DNA from 3 places in the Caballeronia sp. LZ029 genome. Region 2 is predicted to be linked to each of the others. Evidence: riboswitches for the same ligand, from Rfam matches in the RefSeq annotation. Region 2 holds a riboswitch; each other region holds the start of a gene.
The links. A riboswitch is a leader RNA that binds a small molecule or an ion and turns the genes downstream of it on or off. The one in region 2 is predicted to bind glycine.
Positions count from the first base shown of each region.

Region 1 (10,294 bases), on a different contig from region 2:
AGTACTCGAAGGTGTCCACCGATATCCTCGCGGAAGAAGGATTCAAGTGGGACACGTCGTTGATGGGCGATGACAATCCGTATGTCATCAAATCCGCGAAGGGAAGCCTCATCGAACTGCCGTCTCGTTGGCAACTGGACGACTGGCCGCAGTTCGTTCACAACCATGACCTCGACTTCATGATGCCGATTGCATCGCCGCAATACGCGATGGAGGTCTACATGGCCGAGTTCTATGCAATGTGGGAGCACGGCGGCATCTGGGTCAATTGCTTCCACCCGTTCTGTACGGGGCAGGTCGCTCGGATGATGATGTTCTCCGAGATGATTGGCAAGATGCAGGCCAAGGGCAACGTGTGGTTCGCGACCGGTGAAGAAGTGGCTGCGTATGTGCGGAAGATGATTGACGAAGGGAAGTACGACCCGCGCGTCGACCATCTGCCGTTCTACGAAGGCCGTCTCCCCGAGCTCTCTGGCGACTACTTCCAGAAGTCGCGTTAATCGACGTAGGGGAGGATTCCATGTGTGGGCTGTGTGCTGCGCTGAACGCTAGCAATGGGTGGAACGACGTTGCTGGCAAGTCTGAGTTTGCTGTCAACGGCAGACCGATGACCCGTCGCGAGGAGCGAGACTTTCTCGTGGGAATCGTGAATCGCACACTAGTCCACTATGGAATCTCCGTGAATGACTGGGGCGGCAGCTCTTACGTCGTCACCAATCGTGATGGCAAAAGCGCGAACGTCTTCAATCTGAGTGGGGTCTGGAATGCGGCGGATGCGGTCTCCGCACTTCCGACTGACCCGCTAGACGAGAATCTCCTCAACAGCCTCGAAAAATCCATGTTGGGGCAGCAATGAGTCTCCGCGAAGCGACAGTCATAACAGGGTTCCTAGGAAGCGGTAAGACGACGCTTTTGAACCAGATGCTTGTGCATCCGCAGAACGCGAGGTCTGCCGTTCTTGTCAACGAATTCGGCGAGGTCGGCATTGACAACCACCTCCTTCGATTCACGTCGGAACGCGTAGCTGTCGTGGCCGGCGGCTGCATCTGCTGTTCGGTTCGGGAAGACATCGAAGAAGCCGTCAGACATCTTCTTGAGCAGGAAGAAGAGGGTGTGATTCCTCCGTTCGAGCACTTGTATGTGGAGACGAGTGGACTGGCGGACCCCGCTCCGCTAATTCAAACCTTTCAGTCGTCGCCCGTACTCCGGTCGCGTTTCGAGCTCACGAGTGTAGTTGCGACTGTCGACGCGGCGTTGGGCACGGAGACGCTCAATCGTTTCACGGACGCTGCTCGTCAGGTCGCGCTTGCTGATGTTGTGATTGTCACCAAGATGGACCTTTGCAATGCGCCAGGTCATGTCGAGCGACTTGCTGCCGAAATTAAGGCAGTCAACTCCGACGCAAAGGTACTGGTTCCGAAAACGCCGGAACGTAACGAAGTTGTCTCGATGCTTTTGGACCAAGTCCGTGCCGCTCGGAATATCGAGCCTGCTCGGAATCTCTCGGGCACACGCGTTCACTTGCTTAACACCGGTATCACCAGCTTCGGGCTGGTTATTGAGCAGCCACTCGATTGGACTGCCTTTGGAGTTTGGTTGACGTGGTTGCTCCACCGGCATGGCTCGGATGTCTTGCGAGTGAAGGGACTTTTGTGGGTTTCGCAATCGGAAGGCGGCCCTGTCGAGTTTCATGCTGTACAGCATATGGTGTTTCCTCCGAAGCACCATAACGAATGGGGAGCGACGCCGCAGCAATCCCACCTGACATTCATCGTCAACAACCTCGAAGCATCCCTCATCGAGCGTTCGCTTCGTGTCTTCATGCGACTCGCGGGAGAGAAAGGGCTCGGAAATGAGGGTCGAAATGCAGCGATGCCACTTGGAGCCGGCAGGACAATTGGCGGTCGACCGGTTCGCCGCCCAGGTGCTCCTAGATGGATGAAGTAACTCCTCGCTGCCACTGAACTAACCTTAGAGATTACCTCCGCCAAACGCTGTTTGGCGGATGGCTGAGTGTTGCCGAAAAGAACGATTTACGGAGATAGTCAAATGGATGCTTCAGTGAAACTGCTTACGGCCACGCCCGTTGAAGCACTGGCTCTGACTAAGGACCTTGTCCGCATACCGTCAATAAATCCCCCTGGCAACGAAGAAGCATGTGCGAAATACCTTGCGGAAGTGCTCGCTGACATTGGTTTCGAAGTCCACTTGCATTCGTTCGGAGCTGGTCGATTTAACCTAGTCGCAAACATCCACGGCCGGCAAGGTGGGAAACCCATCGGATTTACGGGGCATTTTGATGTTGTGCCGTTGGGGACGCGGAAGTGGAACTTCGACCCTTTTGGCGCGATTGAAAGTGAAGGGCGTGTTTACGGCCGTGGAACCAGCGATATGAAGGGAGGCATTGCGGCGTTCGTCGCTGCTTGCTCGCAAAGCATCGAGGAGCTACGTGAGGGAAACGGCGTCCAACTGATTATCACGGGAGGTGAGGAGACCGGATGCGATGGCGCGAAGGCGCTTGCGGGCTCCTCCGGGCTGTTGAAGCCACTCAGTCTTCTCCTTGTCGGAGAAATGACGGCGAACTATCCTTTTGTCGGGCACAAAGGGGCGCTTTGGGTCCGTGCGTCTGCTACCGGCAAGACAGCGCATGGCGCTATGCCGGAGCAGGGCGACAACGCTATCTATAAGGCGACTCAGGCCATTCAGAAGATACGCGGCTTTGGAATCGAGGAGTCGACGCATCCGTTGATGGGCCACGCCACCATGAACGTCGGCACCTTCAAGGCCGGCACGAACGTGAACTCTGTTCCCGACCGAGCGGAATTCGAGGTGGACTTCCGCACAGTTCCGGGCATGGACCATCAATGCATCTGCACACGACTGTCTCGTTTTTTGACCGATGACATTGGCCTGACGTCGATGGTCGATGTGCCGCCGTTAAGTACCGACCCCGAAGCGTTGGCGGTCAAGAGGGTGTTCGGGCTATGCGAATCGCTCCATCACCAGCCTATCGTTGCTCGCGCGGTGCCGTACTTTACTGACGGCAGCGTCTTGTTACCTGCAACCGGAAATCCGCCAACAATTATTTTGGGACCTGGTGAGCCCAAGATGGCTCACCAGACAGACGAGTATTGCTACGTCCACAAAATTGCCGAAAGCGTGACGCTCTATCGCTCCATCATCCAGAGCATTAGCAACGACCCACTCTACTAGGCGCTCGCAGAGGAAACGTCAGGCCTTTGAATGGCATGTGTGACATGAGGAGGAATAAGTGTTTCCTCTAAGGCAAGTAACTTGACTTGAATAGCCAGAGTCAAATATAGTTGTTTTAACCAAGCCGGAGAGAACGCACAGCGTCGCCGAAGGGGACTTAAAACTCTCAGGCAAAAGGACGGCTTGGTTGCTGATTGCATCTATACATCAGCGAAATCTCTGGAGAGAGACCTGAAATCAGGTCCACCGAAGGGGCAAGGTCGCGAAGCGACTCTAATCTCTCAGGTACCAAGGACAGAGAAAAAGACATCCCTACGGATGCGTTTCATTCTGTCAACCTCGAAGAGATATGGCCAATACCGTTAGCAGTTTGCTGCGCACGCCGCTCGCAGCTAGCCACACAGAGGCCGGTGCACGAATGGTCGATTTTGGCGGGTGGCAGATGCCCGTCAATTACGGCTCCCAGATTGAAGAACATCATGCGGTCCGCACTGACGCCGGGATGTTCGACGTCTCGCACATGTGCGTCGTTGATTTGAGCGGTCCCGATACGCGAGAGCTTCTTCGCAGGCTCGTCGCGAACAACGTCGATAAGCTCAAGGTCGCAGGTAAGGCGCTTTACACATGCATGCTCAATCAACAGGGCGGCGTCGTAGACGACCTCATCATCACTTTCCTGAATGAAGTTTGGTTTCGTCTCGTCATCAACGCGTCCACCGCAATCACTGATATTTCCTGGATTCGAGCTGTCATAGCACGGAGCAATCTGAAGGTGACGCTCGTACCGCGCCGCGGCGATTTGGCCAGCCCGGAATTGGCGCTCGCCATCATCGCGGTGCAGGGTCCACAAGCTCGAGAGAAGTTCTGGCGTGCGGTTCCAACGACAAAATCCCTCACAGATGAGTTGAAGCCATTCAATGCAGCCCTCGTTAGTGATTCGACCTTCGGCGAACTCATGGTTTCGAGAACTGGCTACACCGGTGAAGATGGCTTCGAGATAGTTTCGAGGGCCGATGCCGCTCCGCTGCTTTGGAAGACGCTGTCTGAAAACGGCATCCGTCCGGCCGGCCTCGGCGCGCGTGACACCTTGCGGCTTGAAGCAGGCATGAATCTCTATGGCCAAGACATGGACGAGACAGTCTCCCCGCTCGATGCCGGCCTTGCATGGACCGTCGATTTGAAATCAGACCGTGAGTACATGGGTCGACAAGGCGTTGAACATCGCGGCGTTTCAGCGCAGACGATAGGTGCCGTCGTGTTCGGCGAAGGCGGGATTCCGCGAGCGGGACAGGCCATTCACGTAGCAGGTGGGGAAGGGGTCGTAACGAGTGGCACCTTCAGTCCCACGATGCAACGTCCAATCGCAATAGTTCGAGTTCCCATGTCGGTCAAGCCGGGCGACGAATTGGTTATTTCCGTTCGAGGAAGAGAACTGGCCGCCGTCGCCGTCCGCTTGCCGTTCGTCCGAAATGGCGGCGTCCTCTCACAAGTCTGAGCCTCACTTATAACGGCCTCTTATACGAGTGCCATACAAAGAACATTGGAGAAGAACATGGATTTTCCGCAAGAGCTTCGTTACACCGCCTCCCACGAGTGGATTCGAGTTGGCCCCGACGGTATCGCTGCCATCGGATTGACGTCGCACGCCGGCGAGGCACTCGGTGACATCGTGTTCGTGGAGCTCCCGAACGTTGGCGCGGATGTTACTGCGGGTTCGGCTTGCGCGTTGGTCGAGTCGGTGAAGGCTGCGTCTGACATTTATGCTCCGCTGACGGGGAAGGTAACGGCCATCAACGAGACCGTCAAGAACTCGCCCGACACCATGATGGAAGCGCCCTACGAGAACTGGCTCTTCAAGATTTCCTTCGATGGCGAGCAGCAACTCGCTCCGCTTTTGTCTGCCGATGACTACGCCCACGGCCTCGAATAAGTTCGCGCGCCCATTCGTAACTCTCTAGGTAAGGGACTATGAACGAACCACATCCGAAGTTTCTGCACGACGAGCAGCTCGAGTCGCTCGAAGCGCGCGACGCATTTGTTGCCCGACATGTCGGCCCGAATTTGGAAGACCAAGAAGCAATGCTTCGCGAGCTTGGTTATCGGACGAGGGCAGAGTTGATTGACGACATCGTGCCCGAAGCCATCCGCCGACGCGAGCCGCTCGCGCTCGAACAGTTTGCGGGAGGTCTGCCGGAAGAGGAGGCGCTCGCTTCCTTGCTGCAAATTGCACAAAAAAACAAGGTTCTGAAGAACTTCATTGGACAGGGCTACTACGGCACGCACACGCCGAAGGTCATTCTGCGCAACATCTTGGAGAATCCGGCATGGTACACGGCATATACGCCGTATCAGCCAGAGATTTCTCAAGGTCGACTTGAGGCAATGCTGAACTTTCAGCAGATGGTCACCGATTTGACCGGCCTTGATGTCGCAAACGCGTCGATGCTCGACGAAGGGACGGCGGCAGCAGAAGCCATGACACTGCTGCGGCGAGTTGGCAAGAGCCATTCCAACGTGTTCGCGGTTGCTGATGATGTCTTGCCACAGACCATCGAAATCGTGATGACGCGTGCCGCGCCTCTGGGTATCGAGGTGAGAGTGTGCCCGTCGGACGAGCTTGTTGCGCAAGATGCCTTCGGTGTGCTCGTTCAATACCCTGGTGTAAACGGCGACGTGATTGACTACCGCGACCTTGCGCAGAAGGTGCATGTGCAAGGCGGCTTTGTGGTTGCGGCTGCGGACCTGCTCGCCCTTACTCTCATCAAGAGTCCCGCCGACTGGGGTGCTGACGTTGCAGTCGGGACGTCCCAGCGTTTTGGCGTGCCGCTTGGCTTCGGTGGTCCGCACGCTGGCTACATGGCAGTGAAGGACGACTTCAAACGTTCCATGCCGGGTCGACTTGTCGGAATCACGATTGATGCGAATCAGAACCGCGCGTATCGACTCGCACTGCAAACTCGCGAACAGCACATCCGTCGCGAGAAGGCAACGTCGAATATCTGCACGGCGCAGGTTCTATTGGCGGTGATTGCGTCGATGTATGCGGTCTACCACGGCCCCCAAGGCCTGCGACGGATTGCGACGCGAGTTCATCGCCTGACGTCTGTGTTGGCAGCGGGGGTCAAGCGTCTCGGTTACAAAATCGAGAACGAGACGTTCTTCGACACGCTCACCATCTCCTCGAACGGACGAACCAGCGATATTCACGCGGCAGCCGAAAGCCGAGGGGTGAACCTTCGTCGAGTCAGCGACCATCAGGTTGGCATTTCACTCGACGAGACGGCGACGCGAGCGGACGTATTGGTGCTGTTGGAGGTCCTCGCCCAAGCTCGACCGGTGCCTTCGTTTGCCGAGTGTGAGGGCGCAGCCGAACTAGGCTTTGGCGCAGACATGCATCGTGTCAGCAGCTACCTGACTCACCCGGTGTTTAATCGCTTCCACTCGGAGCATGAAATGCTCCGATATATCCGTAGTCTCGGCGACAGAGACCTTGCGTTGGACCGGTCGATGATTCCATTGGGTTCGTGCACGATGAAGTTGAACGCCACGAGCGAGATGGTGCCGGTGACGTGGCCCGAGTTCTCTTCCATTCACCCGTTCGCACCCGAATCGCAAACGGCTGGCTATCTCGAGATGATTGCGCAACTCGAGGCGATGCTGTGCGCCGTGACCGGCTATGCTGGCGTGAGCATTCAACCGAACGCTGGTTCCCAGGGGGAATATGCGGGGCTGTTGATTGTGAAGGCCTATCACGAGGACCGAGGCGAAGGTCATCGGAACATCTGCCTTATTCCATCTTCGGCTCACGGAACGAATCCCGCTTCCGCACAGATGGTGGGATTCGAAGTCGTGGTTGTCGCATGCGACCGTGACGGCAACGTAGACCTTACGGACTTGAAGGCGAAGGCCGAGCAACATAGCCAGAAGCTCGCTGCCATCATGATTACGTATCCGTCAACTCATGGCGTCTTTGAGGTCAACGTCCGGAAAATCTGCGAGATTGTTCATGAGCACGGCGGCCAAGTATACGTCGACGGCGCCAACATGAATGCTATGGTTGGACTCGCGGCGCCGGGCGGCTTCGGTGGAGACGTGTCGCACCTGAACCTGCACAAGACGTTCTGCATCCCGCACGGCGGCGGTGGACCCGGCGTTGGTCCGGTTGCAGTGGGTCCGCATCTAGTTAAGTATTTGCCGAACCAGCATTGCACGGGATATGAGCGCGAGGCCGAAGGCATCAGCGCCGTGTCTGCAGCTCCATTCGGCTCGGCAAGTATTCTGCCTATCTCCTGGATGTACATCGCCATGATGGGCGCGGCTGGACTCCAGGCAGCCTCGGAAGTGGCGATTTTGTCCGCTAACTACATCGCGAAGCGACTCGCCCCGCATTTCGCGGTGTTGTACTCCGGAGAGAAGGGACTCGTCGCACATGAGTGCATCCTGGACATTCGGCCGTTGCAAAAAGCAACCGGAATTACGAACGAAGACATCGCGAAGCGTCTCATCGACTACGGTTTTCATGCTCCCACGATGAGCTTTCCGGTCTCCGGTACGCTCATGGTTGAGCCGACGGAGAGTGAGTCTATTGAGGAAATCGACAGATTCATCGACGCGATGATTGCTATCCGGGGCGAGATTGATAAGGTCCAAACCGGCGCATTCGACAAAGTCGATAATCCGCTGAAATGCGCGCCTCACACGGCGCAGAGCGTGACGAGTAATGAATGGTCACACGCATACTCTCGCGAAGAAGCTGCCTATCCGATTGCATCGGTTGCCGCCCGCAAATACTGGCCAACGGTAGGTCGCGCGGACAACAGCTACGGCGATAGAAATCTCTTCTGCTCGTGTGCCCCGATAGATGCCTATTGATTCTGTCGTCGTTCGATATGGGCGAGACGATTTAACGTATTCAGGAGATGAAGATGTTTAGCGACGGATTGAGCATTCAGCATTTTGACCCGGAACTCGGCGACGCAATCAACGCAGAAACCCATCGCCAAGAGTCGCACCTCGAGCTCATAGCATCGGAAAACTACGCGAGTACGCGCGTGCTGGAGGCACAGGGCACCGTCCTGACCAACAAATACGCTGAGGGGTATCCCAATAAGCGCTACTACGGCGGGTGCCAGTTCGTCGATGTGGTCGAACAGCTCGCCATCGACCGCACCAAGGCTTTGTTCGGGGCTGCTTGGGCCAATGTGCAGCCGCATTCGGGCTCTCAGGCGAACGCTGCGACCTACATGGCGCTTCTGCAGCCTCACGACACCATTCTTGGGATGAGTCTGGCTCACGGCGGTCACCTGACCCACGGCGCTTCCGTGAACTTCTCCGGCAAAATCTATAAGGCGGTGCAATACGGCATCGACTCGTCCGGTCGGATTGACTACGACCAGCTGGAGAGCATCGCGACCGAATGCAAACCGAAAATGCTGGTCGCAGGGTTCTCCGCATATTCGCGATATCTGGACTTCCCGCGCTTCAGAGCCATTGCGGACAAGGTGGGCGCGTTGCTCATGGTTGACATGGCACACGTGGCCGGTCTTGTCGCTGCGGGCGTCTATCCGAGCCCGTTGCCGTACGCCGATATCGTGACGACGACGACACACAAGACGCTTCGAGGTCCGCGTGGCGGTCTAATCTTGGGGCGTGCAAATCCCGAGATTGAGAAGAAAATCAATTCGATGGTGTTCCCGGGCGCTCAAGGTGGCCCCCTCATGCATGTCATTGCTGCTAAGGCTGTCGCCCTTAAAGAAGCGATGCAACCGGACTTTATCGAGTACCAGAAGCAGGTCGTCGAAAACGCGCGAGCGATGGCAGATGCCTTCATCGCCCGTGGCTTCAACATCGTGTCGGGCGGCACTGACAACCATCTGTTTCTGGTCAACCTCGTTGACAAGGGAATCACGGGTAAGGCGGCAGACGCAGCGCTAGGCCAAGCCGGCATCACGGTCAACAAAAATGCGGTGCCAGATGACCCGCAGTCGCCGTTTGTCACGAGCGGTATTCGAATCGGTACGCCTGCACTCACCACCCGTGGGATGGGCAAGACCGAGGCTGTTCTCGTCGCCGGTTTGATTTGTGACATCCTTGACGACCTCGAAAATCAGGAGGTTAACGAGCGGGTCAAGGCGGACATCGCGAGACTGTGTCGAGATTTTCCGGTCTACCCCCAAGCAGCTCAACGTAAGTAAGGGGCGATTATGGCGCTGAGCGTATTCGACCTTTTCAAGGTGGGCATCGGCCCTTCCAGTTCTCACACTGTGGGCCCGATGAAGGCCGCAGCTCAGTTTGTCCAGGGAATTGAGGACGACGCTCACCTCTTCGCGCGTGTTTGTCGCGTGAAGGTTGAGCTTTACGGGTCGCTCAGTGCCACCGGTAGGGGGCACGGGACGGTAACCGCTGCGATTCTGGGTCTGGAGGGTAAGCATCCGGAGACGGTCGACGTCGATTCCATTGAGCCGTCGATTGCACGCACGCGGGAAACTCGCTCCATCGAGCTCGGCGGGAAACGGGCCATCGAGTTCGAGGAGAGGCGGGATATCGTTTTCTTCCGAAAGTCGCTTCCCGCTCACCCGAATGCCATGAAGCTGTTCGCAATCGGAGAGGACCGCGAGACGGTTCTGCGGGAAGAGACTTACTACTCAATTGGTGGTGGGTTCATCGTCAGTGCATCAAGCGGTGGCGTCGTCGCAACTGCAGAATCGCAGGAAGTCCGGTTCCCATTCAGCACAGCAGTCGAGCTCCTGCAGGTATGCCAAAAGGAAAGGAAGAGCATTGCTGAGCTTGTGATGGTCAATGAGGCCACCTGGCGACCGGAAAACGAGGTAAGGGCGCGACTGCTGGAGATTTGGGGGGTGATGCAACAGTGTGTGGCGCGTGGATGCAAGACTGAGGGTGTAATGCCCGGACCATTGCAGGTAAAGAAAAGGGCTGCTGCGCTGTACCGGAAGCTCACGGCTTCTCCGGAAAAGGCGATGCAGGACAGCCTTTCGGTCATGGACTGGGTCAACCTCTATGCGTTGGCAGTGAATGAAGAAAATGCTGGCGGTGGAAGAGTCGTGACGGCGCCGACTAACGG
Region 1 covers NZ_JARUXO010000104.1:4,624-14,917, reverse strand. Annotated here, with positions in the region: gene QCE73_RS38465 (polysaccharide deacetylase) at 1-500, shown strand, start outside; gene QCE73_RS38460 (hypothetical protein) at 680-856, shown strand; gene QCE73_RS38455 (GTP-binding protein) at 853-1,947, shown strand; gene QCE73_RS38450 (M20 family metallopeptidase) at 2,050-3,213, shown strand; glycine riboswitch at 3,328-3,405, shown strand; glycine riboswitch at 3,423-3,521, shown strand; gene gcvT (glycine cleavage system aminomethyltransferase GcvT) at 3,563-4,708, shown strand; gene gcvH (glycine cleavage system protein GcvH) at 4,766-5,143, shown strand; gene gcvP (aminomethyl-transferring glycine dehydrogenase) at 5,182-8,085, shown strand; gene glyA (serine hydroxymethyltransferase) at 8,139-9,407, shown strand; gene QCE73_RS38425 (L-serine ammonia-lyase) at 9,417-10,294, shown strand, end outside.
Region 1: it holds a riboswitch for glycine, as region 2 does, so the genes downstream of both, gcvT (glycine cleavage system aminomethyltransferase GcvT) here and QCE73_RS18495 (D-amino acid dehydrogenase) in region 2, are expected to answer to the same signal.

Region 2 (10,294 bases):
GGCTTGTTCATCCAGTGCTCCTTGCGTGATTCCTTAGACGGCTTGCGCTTTGTTTTGCGTGATCGGCAACATCATCACGACGAGCGCGCCGAGCGCGAGCAATACCGCCGAATAGATCAGCCCCGACGTGAAGCTGTGCGTCGCGTCCTTCAGCCAGCCGACGATCAGCGGATTGAGCGCCGAGCTGATGTTGCCGGTCGCATTGATGACCGCGATGCCGATGGCGCGCGCTTTAAAGCTCAACGCGTGATCGGGCGTGGTCCAGAAGATCGACATCGCCGTGTACGAACCCGCCGACGCGAGGCACACGCCGAGCATACGCAACGCGGGGTTCGTCGAACATGCGGTGCAGAGCCAGCCCGCGGCGGAGAAGAGCATCGGCAGCATCAGATGCCATTTGCGCTCCTGCTTGCGATCCGAGCGGCGGCCCCACACGATCATCGCGACGATCGTGCAGATTTGCGGAATCGCCGCGAGCAGGCCGATCGTGCGGTTGCTCGCATCGGGGCTGAAGCTCTTGACGATGAGCGGCGTCCATACCGCGACCATCGCGAGCGTGTTCACGAGGCAGAAGTATGCGATCGCGAACTTCACCACGGTCGGCGAAAGCAGTTCCGCGACGATGCCCGTGCCCGGCACGTGCTGCGTCGGCGTGGTCGCGGCGCCGGAATGTTCGGAGGCGAGCGTGGCGGCGAGCGCGCGCTTTTCGTCGGCATCGAGCCAGCGCGCGGTGGCGGGACTGTCGTCGAGATAGCGATACACGACGAGGCCGAGCAGCGCCGACGGCAAGCCTTCGAGCAGGAAGAGCCATTGCCAGCCCTTCAGGCCGAGCGTGCCGTCGAGCCCGAGAATGAAGCCGGAAAGCGCCGAGCCGACCGCCGCGGTCACGGGCATCGCGATCATGAAAAGCGCATTGGCGCGCGCACGGTATGCGCCGGGAAACCAGTACGTGAGGTAGAGCAGGATGCCGGGCAGAAAGCCCGCTTCCGTCACGCCGACCAGCACGCGCAATACATAGAGCGACGTGGGGCTCGTCGCGAACATCGTGGCCGTCGATGCGAGGCCCCACGCGATCATGATCGTGCCGATCCATCGGCGTGCGCCGATGCGCGCGAGCACGATGTTGCTAGGAATGCCGAACGCGATGTAGGCGACATAGAAGAGCGTCGTCGCGAGGCCGAATTGCGTGCTCGTGAGGCCGAGGTCCTTCATCATCGTCAGGCCCGCGAAGCCGATGTTGATGCGGTCCAGAAACGAGAAGAAGAACAGCACGAAGAGGAACCACAGCAGATGCCGCGAGACTTTCGCGATCACCGGTTGTTCGTGCGTGCGGGGTAGGGGCGTCGCGTTCAATGCGCCGCTTGCGCGGGTGGATTCCATGCTGTCGTCTCCGGTCGTGTCGCTGTGTCGGACATCTGATGCGTCGGAGTATGAAGCGCGGGATCGGGCCGCCTGTCCTCAATTTGGGTACAGCGCGAGGCCGTCAGCGGATCGGGGAAAACACGGATACGTTCGAAGAATTGTCAGACCTTGCCCGGCCCGATGCACAGCGCGAACAGTTGCCGCTGGCTCGAAATGCCGAGCCTGCGGTATGCGCGCTTCTGATACGTGACGACGCTCGTCGCCTTGATGCCCATCGCATCGCCGATTTCCTGCGCGGTGCGGCCTTCGAGCACGCCGGTGAGCACGTCGAGTTCGCGCTTGGAAAGTTCGGGGCACAGGCCGCGCACGCGCGCGAGCATCAGATGCGAGATCGGCATGTCGCGCTGCCCGCAGATCGCGTAATGATGCTTCGCCGCGTGCGCGATGAGCGGCGCCATCGCTTCGATCAGCGCGATCTCGCGTGGATGGTAATTGCCGAAGCGCGTGTCGCGATACAGGTTCACGGAGAGCCACAGGTCCGCGCCCGGCTGCACGAGCAGCGACACGCGATCCGACACGTTCGGCTGGTGATAACACGCCGCGCGATACGCCTCGTTGGCGATATCCTCGCTCGTCTGCCGATGCAGCACGAGCATGGAGCCGGGCTTCTCGTTGCGTGCCGAGGAAACGATCTTCTGATTGCCGTCGAGCGCGTAGAAATGGCGCGCGTAAGTGTCGGCGACATCGCGCAGGAAACGCCCGCCGCGATGATCCGCCACCGACACCGTGCGCGGCCGGTTGCCGAATTCATACGCGAAGATCGTGCATTGCGAGATCGCGGCGACGTCGCCGAGCAGCTTCAGCACTTCGGCGGCGAGCGCGTTGGAATCCTCGCTGCCGATCGACGATACGAGCTCCGTCGCGCGGCTGAGATCCAGCTGCCCGTTCGAGGAGACGCGGTCGAGTCGCCAGGAGCGCATGATGGGCTAGACGAGATACGTGTGGGTCCCGCTATTCTAAGCCCGCGCTCTGATCCGCTAACGCGCGATGGCCGAGCGCAGCGCCGCATCGCGGCGCACGATCCAGTTGAAGAGCGGCGTGGCCATCAGCGTGCTGAGCACGGCCATCAGCACGAGAATCGAAAACAGTCCGGGCAGGATGACGCCCGCCGCAAGTCCGATGTTGATGATGATGAGCTCCATCAGCCCGCGCGCGTTCATCAGCGCGCCGATGGCCATCGCGTCGCCGGAAGGCTCGCCGTTCGCGCGCGCGGCCGCCCAGCATGCGATGCCCTTGCCGCCGAACGACGCGAGCAGGATCACCACGGCCGCGAGCATGATGGCCGGGTCCATCAGCATGTCGAGCCGCGTGTTGAGGCCCGAGTAGGTGAAGAACATCGGCAGCAGGAACACGACGACGAAGGGCTGCAGCATGTCGCGCAGCTTTTCCGTCAGCGGGCCGCGCGGCAGCGCGACGCCGAGCAGAAAGCCGCCAAAGACTGCATGAATGCCGATGGCGTCCATCGCGAATGCGCAGAGCGAAAACAGCGCCAGCACGGCGGCGAGCACGCTCGTGGGCAACGGCGCGTGTGGATTCAATCCGGCAGCGAGCCGGCGCAGCAACTTGCCGCCGGCGAAGATCATGAAGAGCGCGAAAGCCGCGCCGCCGCCGATCGCCGCATATGCGCCCATCCATGAGCCGCCGAAGCTCGCGAGCACGATCGCGAGGATGCACCACGCGGCGGCATCGTCGAATGCGCCTGCGGTGAGCGCGAGCGTGCCGAGCGACGTGCCCGTCAGCCCGCGTTCGTGGATGATGCGCGCGAGCATCGGAAAGGCGGTGATCGCGATTGCTGCGCCGAGAAAGAGCGACGCCTCGTAGAGCCGCACCTTTTCCGCGAAGAGACCGGGGATCGTTTGCAGCCACGGCGTCAGCGCGAACGCGAGCGCGAACGGCGCGACGATGCCCGCGATCGACACGCTCATCGCGCTCTTCGCGCGGGCGCGGAAATGGTCCGCGCGAAACTCCGTGCCGACGAGAAACATGTAGAGCCCGACGCCGAGCTGCGCGGCGACGTAGAGCGTGCCCATCGTCGCCTTGGGAAAGAGCGCCTGTTGCCAGTGCGGCAGCAGCATCCCGAAGAGCGACGGGCCGAGCAGCACGCCCGCGATCATCTCGCCGACGACTTGCGGCTGACCCACACGCTGCGCGAGCCTGCCGACGAACTGGCTCGCGAGCACGATCACCGCGGCCTGGGCGAAAAAATAGACGGACAACTGGGAAGACGGCATATTTTGAGCAGCGAATAACGGACGACGGGAGTCTGAGGGCGAGGGCCGCGTTCTGTCAACGTGTCGGCGGGGGCTTGCCATGCGCATTTCGTACCGGTATTGTGCAAGCGTTCGACAAAGCGTCACGGAAGAGTTCGTCCTCGCGACGACGCCGACGGAGCAACCGCCCCGGAAACTCTCAGGCAAAAGGACCGTGCGCGCTGGAACATCTGGAGAGCGGCGCTTTTATGCGCCCACCGAAGGGGAGCCCCGGCTGCCGACGTGAACGTCGGGCGGCACGCGGGCGAAACTCTCAGGTACATGGACAGATGGGGCATCGGTGCCGGCTGCGGCATGTGGCCAAGGCCGGCGATGCTCAATCAATCTGGATCATGTCATGTCACGAATCGCCATCATCGGCGCCGGGATCACCGGCGTCACGACCGCTTACGCCCTTGCGCAGCGCGGGTTTCACGTCACTGTCATCGAGCGGCATCGCTATGCGGCGATGGAAACGTCCTTCGCCAATGGCGGGCAACTGTCGGCGAGCAATGCCGAAGTGTGGAACAGCCGCGCCACCGTGCTGAAAGGCCTGAAGTGGATGTTCACGCGCGACGCGCCCCTCCTGATGAATCCGCGGCCGGGCTGGCACAAGTACAGCTGGATGGGCGAGTTCCTGCGGCAGATTCCGAACTATCGTGCGAATACGGCCGAGACCGTGCGTCTTGCGATCGCGGCGCGCGAGCATCTGTTTCGCATCGCGCGGGACGAGAAAATCGACTTCGATCTCGAACGGCGCGGCATCCTGCATTTCTACGCGAGCCGCAAGGAGTTCGACGCCGCAGCGAAAGTGAACGAGATCCTCACCGGCGCGGGCCTCGACCGTCACGCGGTCACGCCGGAAGAGATCGCATCGATCGAGCCGACCTTTCGCGGTGCGTTTCATGGCGGCTTCTTCACGCCGTCCGATTCCACCGGCGACATCCACAAGTTCACGCGCGGACTCGCCGATGCATGCGCGCGGCGCGGTGTCGAGTTCCGCTACGACACGTCGGTGACCTCGATCGACGAACAGGCGGGGCGGCTCGCGCTGAGCGTCGAGCATGCGGGCGAGACGCAGGCGCTCCAGTTCGACGGCATCGTGATCTGCGCGGGCGTCGGCAGCCGTGCGTTCGCATCGATGGCGGGCGATCATCTCAACGTCTATCCGGTCAAGGGCTATTCGATCACCGTCTGCCTCGACGACGCCCGCAGCCGCGATCACGCGCCGTGGGTCAGCCTGCTCGACGACCGCGCGAAAATCGTCACGAGCCGGCTCGGCGCGGACCGTTTCCGCGTGGCGGGCACGGCGGAGCTGAACGGCTTCAATCGCGATATCCGCGCAGATCGCATCGCGCCGCTCGTCGAATGGACGCGGCGTCATTTCCCCGATGTATCGACCGCGCGCGTGATTCCGTGGAGCGGCTTGCGCCCGATGTTGCCGAGCATGCTGCCGAAGGTCGGGCAGGGCAAGCGTCCGGGCGTGTTCTACAACACCGGGCACGGGCATCTCGGCTGGACCTTGTCGGCGGCGACGGCTGAGGTCGTCGCGGAGGCGGTGTCGCAGCGCCTGCCTTCGAAGCGCGTGCATGTCGGCGCATCGTCGCAGGTGAAGGTGAACACGCCGGCGTGATATCGTCGGCGCACTGTTCACTGTCCGAAGGAGCGCGCAATGGCCGAACTCGTCAATTGCCTGTGGTTCAACGGTAATGCCCGTGAAGCGGCGGAGTTTTACGCCGCCACCTTTCCCGATAGCCGCGTCGGCGCGGGCCATGCGTCCGCGAAGCCGGGCGTGGGGCAGGGGCCGGAGTTGACTGTCGAGTTCACCGTGCTCGGCCAGCGCTTCCTCGGACTGAACGGCGGCCCGAACTTCAAGCCGAACGAAGCGGTGAGCTTCATGGTGCATACCGGCAGCGCGGAAGAGACCGATCGTTACTGGAACGCGATCGTCGGCAATGGCGGCGAGGAAAGTCGGTGCGGCTGGTGCAAGGATCGCTGGGGTTTTTCATGGCAGATCACGCCGAAGCGGATGCTCGAGATTTTCAGCGGCCCGGATCGCGAAGCCGCCAAGCGCGCGATGGACGCGATGATGACGATGAAGAAGATCGACATCGCCGAGATCGAGCGCGCGGCGGCGGGCGGCTAAAAGCTCAGTGATCGAATTCCTTCGGCTGATCGGCCTCGGCGGCGGTAGCGCGTAGCGCGTAGCGCAGTGCCGGAGCCATTTCGTGCTGAACCAGCGCACTATAACTTCCAGCTCGTCAGACCGTGCGCGAGCCAAGCCCGATTGGGCCTTCGAGGGCGCCACTTAGGCGAGTGCCACCGGTGGCTGGCAAGCATGGCCAACGTACGTGTGACCGCGGGCCTGAACGAGCTGCTTTCTTTGGTTACTTTCTTTGCAGCAGCAAAGAAAGTGACTGCCGCCCCGCACAGGGGCAACACAAATAGACCGACACGACCCCGGGATCCGGCGAAAACAAACCCCGAACCACAACAACCACGTCACAAATCAAACCTCTACAACGACCTCTCGATAGCCTTCCCAAGCAAATCAACCCCGAGATCGATCTCTTCCTCACTGACAGTGAGCGGCGGCGCGATACGAAACACTCCACCCATTCCAGGCAACTGCACGATATTCATGCTCAACCCGAGATTCATGCATTCGCGCGTGATCTTCGCGCCGAGACCATCGGCGGGTTCCTTGGTGCGTCGATCCTTGACGATCTCCACGCCGAGCAGCAGACCGCGCCCGCGCACATCGCCGATGCAGTCGAACCGTTCCATCAGATCGAGCAGACCGCGCCTGAGCCGCGCGCTCATCACGTTCGCGCGCGCGACGAGCCCATCGCGCTCGACCACATCCAGCACGCGCAGCCCGACGGCAGCCGGCAAAGGATCGGACACGTGTGTCGTATAAAACAGATAGCCGAGCTCATGCGCTCGTTCTTCGATCGCCGCCGAAGTCACGGTGGCCGCAAGCGGCAATCCCGCGCCCAGCGTCTTCGATAGCGTGAGGATGTCGGGCGTGACGCCGTCGCGCTGGCACGCGAACATCGTGCCCGTGCGGCCGATACCGGTCTGCGCTTCATCGAGGATCAGCAGCATGCCGCGCTCCTCGCACTTGCGCTTCAACGCCGCGATATAACCTTCCGGCAACTCGATGATGCCGCCCGAGCTCAGTATCGGTTCCGCGATGAACGCCGCGAGATTGCCGCTCGACTGACGATCGACGAGATCGAACGCGTAATCCAGTTCCGCGAGCCAGTCGTAGTGACCATTGCGCTCGAAGCGCGCGCGATACGGAAACGGCGCGGGAATCGCGAACGAGCCGACCGCCGCCGGACCGACGCCCTTGCGTCCCGCGCTGTACGTGGCGGACGCGGCATGACCCGTCATGCCGTGCCACGACTGCGCGAAGCCGACGATTTCATATCGCCCCGTGACGAGCTTCGCCATGCGGATCGCCGCCTCGTTCGACTCCGCGCCCGTGCTGAGCAGAAGCGCGCGATCGAGCCCGGCGGGCGTGATATCGGCGAGACGCGTCGCGAGATCGACCACGGGACGCGACAGCATCCCGCTGAAGAGATGGTCCAGCTTGCCCGCGTATTCGCTGATCACCGACACGATGTCAGGGTGACTGTGACCCAGCACGGCGCTCATCTGTCCCGACGTGAAATCGAGAATCGCGCGGCCGTCGGCGTCGTACACGAAGCTGCCCTGAGCGCGCTCGATGATCATCGGCTCGAAGGTGCCGCCGTAGCGGATGAGGTGCTGCCTGGCGTTCTGCCAAAAAGTTGCGTCGTTGTTCCGGGACACCGTGCTTCTCCTGGCGAAAGGTGAAAGAACTTGCAGTGTAGTCGGCGCTCTGGTTTTATAGAATCGAATAGTTCTAATGCGAGATAGAAGAGGATCTAATATCTTGAGTCTTTCGCTTGAGATCGAATTGCTGCGATCGTTCGCCGTCATCGCGGAGGTGCGGGCGCTGAGCCGCGCGGCCGAGCGCATCGGCCGGACGCAATCCGCGCTCAGTCAGCAGATGAAGCGGCTGGAGGATATCGTCGATCAGCCGCTCTTTCAGCGCACCGGACGCGGCGTCGTGCTGACGAATCCCGGCGAGCGTCTGCTCGTGCACGCGCAGCGCATCCTGCGGCTTCACGATGAAGCGATGGCCGATCTGTGCGGCAAAGGGCTTTCGGGCAGCATCCGCTTCGGCTGTCCGGACGATTACGCCGCCGTTTTCCTGCCGAGTCTGCTGCGGCAGTTTTCGAGTCAGCATCCGCACGCGCTGGTGGAAGTCGTGTGCGGCCCGACGCCGAGGCTCGCCGAGCAGTTGAAGAAGCGCGCGCTGGATCTCGCGATGCTCTCGCTGCCCGAAGACAGTCCCGGCGACGACGTGATCCGGCGCGAGCAACTCGTCTGGATCGGCTGTCCGGGGATGGATTCGGCGCACTACGATCCGCTGCCGCTCGCACTCTCCGATCCGGATACGCTCGATCACATCGCCGCGTGCGAGGCGCTGCAACGCGCGGGCAAGGCGTATCGCATCGCGTATGCGAGCAGCAGTCTCGCGGGTCTCACCGCGCTGGTGCGCTCGGGACAGGCGTTCGCGGTCATCACGCAGACAGCGGTGCCCGCGGATCTCTCCGTGCTGAATGCCGATCCTGGCCTGCCCGCGTTGCCGGGCGTGGGCATATCGCTGAAGTTCGCGCGGGAGCGGCCTTCGCTGCTGACGGCGGCGTTTGCCGAGCACATCCGGTTGACGCTGCCGTTGCTTTGATTCGATTCGGCGAAGTGAACCGCAAATCGCCCGCTTTCCGGCGCTTGGCGCTGGATTTGCGCGCGCTAAGATGATTTCCATCCCCTCTAGCTCTTTTCCCTCCAGGGAGTGAGCGATCTTCGCGTCGTGCGGATTTTCGTCCGCACGACGCTTTTCTTTTGCGGCCGAAGTCGGCGTGTGCGGGCTACACTAACCGCTTACTTTTCGCGCTCCGAACGTCATGCCATCACGCGATCACGACAGCGCCGACGTCTCGCAAGATCCGGCACTGCTGCGGCGCCTCCTGCGCGCCAAAGACCGCATGGATGCGTCGTCGCACGAGGACTGGCCGGTCAGGCGTCTGGCCGAAGTCAGCGGCGTCTCCGAAGCGCATTTCGCGCGCTCGTTCAAGCGGGCGTTCGGCATTCCGCCGCATCGCTATCTGCTGACGCGGCGCATCGAGCAGGCCGTCACGCTGTTGCGCGACACCGAGCTTTCCATCACGGACATCGCCTTCGTCACCGGCTGGGAAAGCCTCGGCACCTTCGGCCGCATCTTTCGCGATATCACGGGCCACAGTCCGGGCGCGATGCGCGTCGAGTCCCGCGCCGTCGCTCCCGCGCTCGATCGCGTGCCCGCATGCGTGCTGAAGGCCGCGCAGCGCCCCGATCTCACGATCGCAGTTTTGGAGAAGCGGCGGCGGGGCGCGACGGGTACAGTGCGGCCATCTTCAACGAAGGAGGTCACATGAACCAGGGCATCAGCGTGGTGGGCATCTATGTCGACGATCAGGACGAAGCGCTCGCGTTTTACGTCGACAAGCTCGGATTTCGCGTTCACACCGACGTGCGCAACGGCACGTACAGATGGCTCACCGTGCAGCATCCGGATCAGCCATCGTTCCAGCTCGGCCTGTTCGCGCCCGGCCCGCCCATTCACGACAACGCCACCGCGCTCACCCTGCGCGCGATGGTCGCGAAGGGCGCGATGCCGCCGCTCGTGTTGTCCGTCGCGGATTGCCGCGCGACCTACGAGCGGCTGAAGGTGGGCGGCGTGGAGTTCACGCAGGAGCCGGTGGAACGCTTCGGCAGCGTCGATGCGGGCTTTCGCGATCCCGCCGGCAACGGCTGGAAGATGATTCGGGCGCCGCGCTGAACGGGACACGATCTGTCCGTGTTCGCGGCGACGATGAGGTCTGTTCATGAAATGCTTCGAACATGACCGACTTGCTCCTTCAATCGCAACGAACCGGCACGGCTTCCTCGTATGATCCGCCTCGCGACACGCCGGCGCTCGTGCTGGCGTGGATCAGGCGCGCCCGCGAATCGCAGATTCGTCACTACACGATGGCCGATCGGCTGACGCGCTGCGGTCGACGCCTCGGTCTCGGCGTCATCGGCATCACGGCGGCGACGGGCACGTCGGCGTTCCTTTCGCTCGTTGCGCAGGCGGTGTCGCCGGACGTGCGCATCATCATCGGCATGACGAGTCTGAGCGCGGCCGTGCTGGCCTCGTTGCAGACGCTCCTGCGCTACAGCGAGCGGGCCGAACTGCATCGCCGTGCGGGCGCGCAGTACGGCGCGGTGCGGCGGCGTCTCGAAGCGCTCCATGCCGCCGATCCCTGCGTGCACGACACATGTGTGATCGATGCGGTGCGCGACGAACTCGATCACATCGCGCAGACCGCGCCGCATTTGCCGCGCGCGGCGGCGAAGTCGTGAGCGCCGGAAGCACCGCCGGCGTTTTTGCCACTTCAGGCCAATCCCTTGGCGGAATCCGTCAGGAGCGACGCAGGCCGACGCGTTCGACGTAGCGTGTAAGGGCTCCCGAGAGAGCGATCATGCCGGTCTAATCAGCCTTCGGT
Region 2 covers NZ_JARUXO010000002.1:797,738-808,031, reverse strand. Annotated here, with positions in the region: gene QCE73_RS18515 (FAD-dependent oxidoreductase) at 1-11, opposite strand, end outside; gene QCE73_RS18510 (MFS transporter) at 34-1,380, opposite strand; gene QCE73_RS18505 (helix-turn-helix transcriptional regulator) at 1,524-2,342, opposite strand; gene QCE73_RS18500 (cation:proton antiporter) at 2,400-3,653, opposite strand; glycine riboswitch at 3,769-3,857, shown strand; glycine riboswitch at 3,860-3,964, shown strand; gene QCE73_RS18495 (D-amino acid dehydrogenase) at 4,030-5,304, shown strand; gene QCE73_RS18490 (VOC family protein) at 5,344-5,817, shown strand; gene QCE73_RS18485 (aspartate aminotransferase family protein) at 6,189-7,490, opposite strand; gene QCE73_RS18480 (LysR family transcriptional regulator) at 7,567-8,451, shown strand; gene QCE73_RS18475 (AraC family transcriptional regulator) at 8,672-9,181, shown strand; gene QCE73_RS18470 (VOC family protein) at 9,178-9,585, shown strand; gene QCE73_RS18465 (SLATT domain-containing protein) at 9,648-10,151, shown strand.

Region 3 (10,294 bases), on a different contig from region 2:
TGCCGGATACCAGGAATGTGAAGGTGGTGAATTTGATTGGAGCGTGAAGCAACGCGTCAATGAAGCACTGAACCGATCAGACTCCGAAGGTTCTTCGCATCGAAGACGACGGTCTTCCACGTGTAATAGTTCGCACGCTCGAACTCGGTCTTGCCTACTGCCTGCTGATTTTCCGCAATGGCAAGCACATGTCCCGGCATGTGCATGGCGCGATACTGCATGTGTATGAGTTCACCCTGGAGCAACCGGTTCGCGCTGGTCGCGGCGATGATGATCGACGGCGTGGGTGTCTCGATCACGTGGTCCGCAATCAAGCCGCCCGAAATCGGCAGTTCGACTTCGGAGCGGTGTCCGAGACCGAACTCGTCGGCTATCTCGGCGATGATGCGAGTCAGCCGCTCCTTGAAATCGCTGCTCGACTGACGCTCGGGCCGCGAGGTCGCGACCGCGTAAAGCTGCTGGGCTGCCTCGGCCACGCGAAACACGTACGGCACGATAAACCGCTCGTCGGTGGTCGTCGCGCGAATCACCTCGTCGTCACACAGTCGCGCCGGACTGAGTCGCGCGTGTTCTTTAGCCCAATGCTCGACGGTGCCGGATTCGACGTCGCCGCCCGCCATGCTCGCGGAAAAGCAGGCTTCGCCGTTCTCGTCTATGACCCAACCGTCGTCGCGAGGGCGAATGCGGACGATGACGTGATCTCCCGTTCCGGGATACTGCAGAGGCGTGACGATACGCTGCACACCGTTGCTGTCGTCGTGCACCTCGAACAGCGTGCAGATCGTTCGCTTGAGAATGTCCGTCAGCACAACAAGTCGCCTTGCCCGTATTGTTCGTTTGAAATCGATATGCCCGCCGTCTCGCAGAACAGGACGATCAACGCAGCCCGATCTTCGGCCATACGCGGATCGAAACGTCTCGAAGTTTTCAGGTTAAGCTCGGGCGCTCCGGGCAGCAAGCGATTCCGGTAATCGAAGGCAGTCTGACAAGGCATTTTGCAATGCAAGCCCTTGTGACTCGGGTGATAGTGAAATTCGAGCAGCGGGTACAGATCGCCGCGCGGCAACACGCAAACCAGATGCCCATAGAATGAGCGATCTTCGAGCTCGTCTCCATCGCGCCACATGAAAAGCACGGAGTGATCGTCGGAAACGCGAGTAAGCTCAGTAGCGTGAACGCGTGGCCGCGCCATTCTGTTGAACGGCTTCGGCCACTTCGTCTTGTTCATTGGCTTGAATGGCAATGCGCCGCTCAACGTCTTGCGCAGTTTTCTATGCGCAGCAAGTTCCTTCGGTTCCAATGCGATCTCTCAGGTATTTCTACCGAGCGCATGGGTTCGAGATCGCGATCGGTAGAGGCGTTCTTGTTCTACCGATGCTAACTGCTTCATTCCGCGCTTCGAGCGCCATCCAACGAATGTTTCAGTCGTCGAGATGACGCCTGCCCGAAGGCATCGATTTCTCAACACTCCACAATATTCACCGCCAACCCCCCGCGCGACGTTTCCTTATATTTGGTCTTCATATCCGCGCCAGTCTCCCTCATCGTCTTGATGACCGAATCGAGCGAAACGTAGTGAGACCCGTCGCCGCGCATCGCCATCCGCGCGGCGTTGACGGCTTTCACCGAACCCATCGCATTTCGTTCGATGCACGGAATCTGCACCATCCCGCCGACCGGATCGCAAGTCAGCCCGAGGTTATGCTCCATACCGATCTCGGCGGCGTTCTCCACCTGCGCCGGCGTTCCACCGAGCACCGCAGCCAACGCACCCGCCCCCATCGAACAGGCGACGCCGACTTCCCCCTGGCATCCGACTTCCGCACCGGAGATGGACGCATTCATCTTGTACAGAATGCCGATGGCGGCCGCCGTCAGCAGAAAATCGACGACGCCCTGCGTGTTCGATCCCGGCACGAACCGGTCGTAGTAGTGCAGCACTGCCGGAATGATCCCCGCCGCGCCATTGGTCGGCGCCGTGACGACGCGCCCGCCGATTGCGTTCTCTTCATTCACCGCGATCGCGTAGAGATTGATCCAGTCGATCATGGAAAGCGGATCGCGCAGCGCCTGCTCCGGCTTGCCCGTGAGCGCCTTGTACAACTGCGGCGCGCGTCGCTTCACCTGAAACGGCCCCGGCAAGTGTCCTTCCGCCGCCGGATTGCCGATGCCGCACCCGCGCGCGACGCAATCCTGCATCACGTCCCAGATGCGCAGAAGCCCGGCGCGAATCTCGTCTTCGCTGCGCCAGACGCGCTCGTTTTCCCACATCAGTTGCGCGATCGATTTGCCCGATTCCGCGCACATCTTCATCAACTCGTCGCCGGTATGGAACGGATACGGCAAGTGCTCGTGCGCCGTCAGCACCGCCGTGTTCGCCGCGCCCGCCGTCACGACGAAACCGCCGCCAACCGACAGATACGTCGCTTCGCGCAGCAACGCGCCGTTCGCATCGAAAGCGTAGAGCTTCATGCCGTTCGGATGCTCCGGCAACGCCTGCCGATAGAACGCGATGTTCTCCTTGATCGTGAACGGAATCTTGCGCTTGTCCAGGAGCGCGAGCGTCTTCGATGTACGCACGGTTTCGAGCCGGGGAACGATGCCCGATGCATCGACGGTATCGGGCGCGTCGCCCATCAGGCCGAGCATCACGCCGCGGTCCGTGCCGTGGCCCTTGCCCGTCGCGCCGAGCGAGCCGTACAGCTCGCATTTCACGGATGCGGTCGATTCCAGCAGCTCGTCGCGCTCGAGCCCTTGCGCGAACATCAACGCGGCGCGCATCGGTCCCACGGTGTGCGAGCTGGAAGGTCCGATGCCGATCTTGAAGAGGTCGAATACGCTGACTGCCATGACTGCTCCTGCCTGTAAGAGTTAGCGCGCCGGCAGCGGCAGACACACCGCGAGCCACGCGGGCGGTGTCGGCGCGAGCCGCAGCGCGACCGGCGCGTAGCGGCCGTCGAGCCGCGCCGCCAGATGAAAGAGTTCCGCCGCGTTCTTCGGGTCCCATTGACCCGAAAAGCCCGGCAAGCCCGCCTCGCGACGCTTGGCGTCGAACGGCACGGACGACTTCACGAATTCATCGTGCGTCTTCGTGCCGAGCGCGTAAGGCGTGAGCCAGTTGAGCGCTTCGGCGAGCGTCGCGCCCGACTGCGCGCGTTCCGGCAGCCAGTTGCGGTTGTGCCGCCGCGCGGCGAGCGCCGCCGTCACGAGCGGCTGAAGATCGTATGTGACGTAGCGGAGCGCGTCGCGTTCGGCGAAATCGACCGTCGATCCATCCGGCGCGATGTTGTCGCCGATATGCTCGACGAACAGCCGCTGCGCCGCGTTGATGAGCTTGCGGTCGTCGATCGTGAACGCGCCCATCGCCACCAGTTTCACGCGATGGCTCTGCCAGTTGTTCCGGTAATTGCCCGTGAGCGGCCGGGGCTGCTTGTCCATATCGGCGATGTAGCCGGTCACCATTTTCGTGATGAACGCGTTCGCCGTGTTGCGCGTCCTGACCGGCAACGCGCTTGCCGTGAGGTCGTATGCGAGGATCAGCGATTCGAAATTCGTCTCGTCGATCGGATTGAAGCTCGGCTGATAGGTCGTCGTCCATGCGAGCAGGAAGCGGTCGACGAGCCGCAGATAGCGTTCGTCGCCGGTCGCGCGCCACGCGAGCGCGGCATCGCGCATCAGGCCGAGGTCCTTCTCCGCTTCGACGCTCTCGTCGTAGATGCCCTCGTGCGGCAGCGTGCCTTCGGTGTGCAGCTTCGCGCGCGCCTTCGGCTGATCGTTCACGTGCGACTGCACCATCTTCACCAGCGCCTTCACGCCGGGATCGGCATTGGTGCGCTCGCTCGTCTGCATCGCGGGCGCGGCGCAGAAATTCATCGCGGCCTGCGCGGACGACGCGACGATGAGCATCGCCGCCAACATCGCCCGCACCCCGCGCGCGCGGATTGTCCCTTTCACCTCTCGCACCTTGAACGCCATGTGAACTCCCTGGTTTGGCTTTTTGGTCCGGGGTGAGATGTTAGCTGTTCTGGAACGCGCCGCAAAACCGCCCGACAATGCTTTACGCTTTCGGGCGGCGCTTTCTCTCAGGTTCTGCGCGAACCTTACTCGTCCGCATACTCCGATACCGGCACGCACGAGCACATCAGGTTGCGATCGCCATACGCGTTGTCCGCGCGGCCCACCGGCGACCAGTACTTGCGCGCCACCAGCGACTTCACCGGATACGCCGCCGCTTCGCGCGTGTACTTGTGTGTCCAGTCGTCCGCAGTGACGACCGCCGCCGTGTGCGGCGCGTTCTTCAGCACGTTGTCGTCGCGGTCGGCGCGGCCTTCTTCCACCGCGCGAATTTCTTCGCGGATCGCGATCATCGCGTCGATGAAGCGGTCGAGCTCTTCCTTCGATTCCGATTCCGTCGGCTCGACCATCAGCGTGCCGGGCACCGGGAAGCTCATCGTCGGCGCGTGGAAGCCGTAGTCGATCAGACGCTTCGCCACGTCTTCCACCGAGATGCCGCTCGATTCCTTGATCGGCCGCACATCGAGAATGCATTCGTGCGCGACGAGTCCGCCCGAGCCGCTGTACAGCACCGGATAGTGCGGCGCGAGTCGCTTCGCGACATAGTTCGCGGCGAGAATCGCGCTTTCGGTGGCGGCGGTGAGACCTTGTGCGCCCATCATCGCGATGTACATCCACGAGATCGGCAGGATCGCGGCCGAGCCGTAAGGCGCCGACGACACCGCGCCGATGCCCGCGTCATCGCGCTTGTATCCGGTCGATGCCTGATTCGGCAGGAACTTCGCCAGATGCGCGCCGACCGCGACCGGACCGACGCCCGGTCCGCCTCCGCCGTGCGGAATGCAGAACGTCTTGTGCAGGTTCAGGTGCGACACGTCGCCACCGAACTGGCCGGGTGCGCACAGGCCGACCATTGCGTTCATGTTCGCGCCATCGACATACACCTGGCCGCCGTGCGAATGCACGATGTCGCAAATCTCGCGAACGTTGCGCTCGAACACGCCGTGCGTCGACGGATACGTGATCATGATCGCCGCGAGATTCGCGGAATGCTTCCCGGCCTTCGCCTTCAGATCTTCGATATCGACGTTGCCGTTCGCATCGCAAGCGACGACGACGACCTGCATGCCCGCCATCTGCGCCGACGCCGGATTCGTGCCGTGCGCGGACGCCGGAATCAGACACACGTTGCGATGCCCTTCGCCGCGCGATTCGTGATACGCGTGGATGATGAGCAGGCCCGCGTATTCGCCTTGCGAGCCCGCGTTCGGCTGCAGCGAGACGGCCGCGTAACCCGTGCACGCGACGAGCATCTGTTCGAGCTGATCGATCATCGTGCGATAGCCGAGCGTCTGCTCCGCCGGCGCGAACGGGTGAATCTGCGCGAACTCGGGCCACGTGACGGGCAGCATTTCCGATGTCGCGTTGAGCTTCATCGTGCAGGAGCCGAGCGGGATCATCGTGCGGTCGAGCGCGAGGTCCTTGTCGGCGAGGCTGCGCAGATAGCGCAGCATTTCATGTTCGGAATGATGGCGGTTGAAGACCGGATGCGTGAGGTACTCGCTCGTGCGATGCAGTTCGGCAGGCAGCGAATCGGCAGCGGCCTGATCGAGCGCGTCGATATCGAATGTTTCGGTCTTGCCCGCGACTTCGGCGAACAACGCGAAGAGCTTGAGCAGATCGTCGCGCGTGGTGGTTTCATCGAGCGATACGCCGACTTGCGTCGCGCTCACGTGGCGCAGATTGACATGCGCGGCGTAAGCAGCCTGATGCAGCGCGGTCGTGCTCGCGCCGCTGTCGATCGTGATCGTGTCGAAGAACGTGTCGTTGGCGATCGTGTAGCCGAGCTTCTTCACGCCCGCCGCGAAGATGGACGCCACGCGGTTCACGCGCGACGCGATCGTCTTCAGGCCGCGCGGACCGTGATAGACGGCATACATGCTGGCCATGATCGCGAGCAGCGCCTGCGCCGTGCAGACATTCGACGTCGCCTTCTCGCGGCGAATATGCTGTTCGCGCGTTTGCAGCGCGAGGCGCAGCGCGGAGTTGCCTTGAGCATCGACGGTCACGCCGACGAGACGCCCCGGCATCTGGCGCTTGAATTCGTCGCGCACGGCCATGTAGGCCGCGTGCGGGCCGCCGAAGCCGACCGGCACGCCGAAACGCTGCGTATTGCCGATCGCGACATCCGCGCCCCATTCGCCCGGCGGCGTGATGAGCGTCAGCGCGAGCAGATCCGCCGCCGCGACGACATGGCCGCCCGCCGCGTGGATTGCTTCCGCGAGCGCGCGATAGTCGCGCACATCGCCATTCGCGCCGGGATATTGCAGCAGCACGCCGAACGCATTCGCACTCGCGGCATCCGCGGCCGGACCGACCTTCACTTCAATGCCCGCGGGCTTCGCGCGCGTCTGCACCACTTCGATGGTCTGCGGCAGCACGTCGTCGGCGACGTAGAACACGTTCGATTTCGGCTTGCCGACGCGTTGCAGAAGCGTCATCGCTTCGGCTGCGGCGGTGGCTTCGTCGAGCAGCGAGGCGTTCGCCATCGCGAGGCCCGTCAGATCCATCACCATCTGCTGGAAATTGAGCAGCGCTTCGAGACGGCCTTGCGAAATCTCCGGCTGATACGGCGTGTATGCCGTGTACCACGCCGGATTTTCGAGCACGTTGCGCAGGATCACCGCCGGCGTGTGCGTGCCGTAGTAACCCTGTCCGATCCAGGTTCGAAACACCAGATTCTCGTCCGCCAGCTTGCGCAGCGACGCGAGCGCTTCCGCCTCGCTTTTCGGCTGCGTGAACGCGCCGAGCGGCAGCGTTTCCTTGCGGCGGATCGATTCAGGAATCACCGCGTCGATGAAGGCCGCGCGCGACGCGAAACCGAGCGCATCGAGCATTGCGCGCTGGTCCGCGTCATCGGGGCCGATGTGCCGCTCGGCGAATGCGTCGTGGCATTCGAGCGCGGCGAGTGACAGGGAGGTGCGGTTCATCAGGCGATCCGGGTGTTCGAGCTTCATGTTTTGTCCTGCGATTGCGGCTCGCGACCGAGCCGCAATCGTCATTGAGATGAGTTATTCGCCGATCGACTTGCCGTAGCCTTCGGCGTCGAGCAGCTTGTCCAGACCGGCGTCGCCCGCCGGCTTGATCTTGAAGAGCCAGCTTTCGTACGGCGCGCCGTTCACCTGATCGGGCGCCGAGGTGAGCGCGTCGTTCGATTCGACGATCTCGCCCGAAACCGGCGCGTAAATGTCGGATGCCGCCTTCACCGATTCGATGACGGCGATCGCATCGCCCGCCGTAACGGTCTTGCCCGCCGCGGGCAGTTCGACGAACACGATGTCACCGAGCGCTTCCTGCGCGTGATCGGTGATGCCGATGGTCAGCGTGCCATCGGATTCGGTGCGGACCCATTCGTGCGATTCGGTGTATTTCAGATCGGCCGGGATGCTCATTGGATGCTCCTTGCGTGGTTCTTTCGTGAGTTTCTTGATCGGAGGGAACGGGCGCGACGGCGTTACGAAAGCTCGACCAACACTCGGCCGTTGCGCACGAACGGAAGTTTTACCACGCGCGCCGGAAGTTGCTTGTCGCGGATGACGACCTGCACCGTGTCCCCGACGGCAACGCCCGTCGGCACGCGTGCGAACGCGATGGATTCCTGCATCGACGGCGAAAAAGTGCCGCTCGTAATCTCGCCGTCGCCGTGTTGCGTGACGACTTTCTGATGCGCGCGCAGCACGCCGCCCGCCTTGCCGTTTTCCTTGATCAGCACGAGCCCGACGAAATTCGCCTTCGAGCCGTTCGCCTCCAGCGCGCTGCGGCCGACGAAATCGCGTTCCGTTTTCAGATCGACGGTCCACGCGAGGCCGGCGTCGAGCGGCGACACGTTCTCGTCCATGTCCTGGCCGTACAGATTCATGCCGGCTTCGAGGCGCAGCGTGTCGCGCGCGCCGAGGCCTGCGGGCTTCACGCCCGCGGCGGCGAGCGCGTTCCACAACGCCTCGACTTGCGTCGCCGGAACGACGATCTCGAAACCGTCCTCGCCGGTGTAGCCGGTGCGCGCGAGCATCAGTTCGCCGTATTGCGTCGACGGGAAAACGGCCGCGTTGAACGGCTTGATCGATTCGGTTTGCGCGCGCGTGTCCGGCAGCACTTGCCAGGTCTTTTCGCGCGCGTTCGGGCCTTGCACGGCGATGATCGCGAGATCGCGGCGCGGTGTAATCGAAAGATTGAATTTGCCTTCGGCGTTCAACTGCCCGAACCAGGCGATGTCCTTCTCCGCCGTGCCCGCGTTCACGACGACGCGGAAATTCGTTTCGGAGAAGTAGTAGACGATCAGATCGTCGATCACGCCGCCGTTGCCGTTGAGCAGGCACGAGTAGAGCGCTTTGCCCGGCGTCGTGAGTTTGTCGACGTTATTGGCGATCGCGTGCTTGAAGAATTCGCGGACGGCGTCGCCCTCGAAATCGACGACGCGCATATGCGATACGTCGAACATGCCGGCGTCGGTGCGCACCGCGCGATGCTCGTCGATCTGCGAACCGTAGTTGACGGGCATGTCCCAGCCGCCGAAATCGACCATGCGCGCGTTGAGCGCGAGGTGGGCGGCGTGCAGGGGCGTGTGTTGGAGTTCGGTCATCAGGGCCTCGGTTCGCGAAACAAAAAAGGCCACGCAGCGCACATTTCGCCTGGCCGGATGCGCCTTTCGCGCTGCCTGATGCAGCGCGCAAGGCGCATGCCGCGAAGCGGTTGCGATGCGTGACCCCTCTGTCCTCGGTACCTGAGAGATTGCGCGAACCATCAGCGTGACTGATGGTTCATCGCGCGCCCCTTCGGTGGGCAACTGGCTTCATGTTGAAGCCGCTGCCGCTCTCCAGAGTGCGAGGAAACGAATTCCTCGACGCAGTCGGTCCTTTTGCCTGAGAGTTTGCGGGTGTGCCCCTTCGGCGGCGCGATCTTCGCTGCATGAACGAGACCACGCGCTCTCCCGACGCGTGCGGCAGAATTTACGCGACGCCTCGCGCAATGTCAATTTCGTTCGAAATTCCGGGCGACCGCGTCAGGTATTGCTCAGTGCATATATTCGCTTCTCAACGCCGCGTCGGGATCCGGCAGTGTGATCGTTCGTGAAAAAAAGGCGCTGACCAGCCGCGCCAGCCCCGCGGTCGTCAGAAACTGGCCTGTGCGGCCCCCGGATGGCACGACGTTCGGAACCGGTTCGAATACCTCGAGCAGCCTGTTTGACTGCAATCCTTCGGCGATTGCGAAGAAAACCGACTGATTGCCAATAAAGAGCGACGCCTCCGCAATCCGATCGCAGGCGTCCTGTGCGTGGCGCGTCGGCACATGTTCGATCGCCAAGGAAGGAAAGCGTGAACGGAATTCCGTAAATTCATTCTCCAGTCCGATAAATCCGATACGCAAGTCCAATTGCGCGAGCACGCCGTAATCGATCGCCTGATTCAAATAGCGCATCGAACGGCCAATCAGGATGTCATAGGGTTTCGCGTACGAGTGGACTCCGCCGGACCGTTTGGGCCAGCGAGACGGCGACTCGGCGAGCAGCGCGAAAATCTTGAAATAGTAATCCTTAATGTTTCCGGCCAAAACATTAACGCTTCCGCCGCGAAAAGCATCGAAGTTGACGGCGTCGCATGGAATGTCGTTGCCGGGAACGAAATGCACGGCCTCGATATAAGCCTGAGACCGCAGCAATGGCGCGACGAAATCGAACGTCGCGTCATCTATCATCTTGTCGCCGGCGGGGTGACGCCTGTCCGGGCCGTAACCCGAATCGACGTCGTTCGGAATGTAAAGCGTCACGCGGACGCCGCACTGCCGGGCGATCGTCCGCATTGCAGGCAGCGAATAGACGATATCGCCCAGATGACCGGAATGTTTGAATGTGACAGACATGACGAATTCGACCCGTTATTGACTTTACTCTGCCTCACGACAAATGACAGATGAAAATCAGAAATATTGTCCGCCATCTCCAAGAGTCAAAGCGAGTTAATGTTTGTCATATTCCACTCGGTCACACCATGTTGATGCCGCTTCGCGTCAGCGCAATCGGGCGAACTCCACCCGCCTTCCTTCCCTGTCGCTCTGAATCGCCAGCTCGATGATCGTCATCGTATCAACCGCGTCCTGCGGCGAAACCGGAAACGGCTTGCCGTCCTGAATCGACGCCGCCAGCGCGCGATAAAACTCGACATAAGCACCATCTTTCGTGGCGAATTCTTGACGCAGGTCGTGATCGCCATCGACTTCGCGCAGC
Region 3 covers NZ_JARUXO010000001.1:3,000,619-3,010,912, forward strand. Annotated here, with positions in the region: gene flhA (flagellar biosynthesis protein FlhA) at 1-47, shown strand, start outside; gene QCE73_RS14170 (hypothetical protein) at 57-809, opposite strand; gene QCE73_RS14175 (hypothetical protein) at 803-1,300, opposite strand; gene QCE73_RS14180 (L-serine ammonia-lyase) at 1,462-2,850, opposite strand; gene QCE73_RS14185 (alginate lyase family protein) at 2,872-3,975, opposite strand; gene gcvP (aminomethyl-transferring glycine dehydrogenase) at 4,101-7,031, opposite strand; gene gcvH (glycine cleavage system protein GcvH) at 7,086-7,466, opposite strand; gene gcvT (glycine cleavage system aminomethyltransferase GcvT) at 7,529-8,653, opposite strand; glycine riboswitch at 8,772-8,901, opposite strand; glycine riboswitch at 8,911-9,014, opposite strand; gene QCE73_RS14205 (hypothetical protein) at 9,085-9,930, opposite strand; gene QCE73_RS14210 (oxidoreductase) at 10,078-10,294, opposite strand, start outside.
Region 3: it holds a riboswitch for glycine, as region 2 does, so the genes downstream of both, gcvT (glycine cleavage system aminomethyltransferase GcvT) here and QCE73_RS18495 (D-amino acid dehydrogenase) in region 2, are expected to answer to the same signal.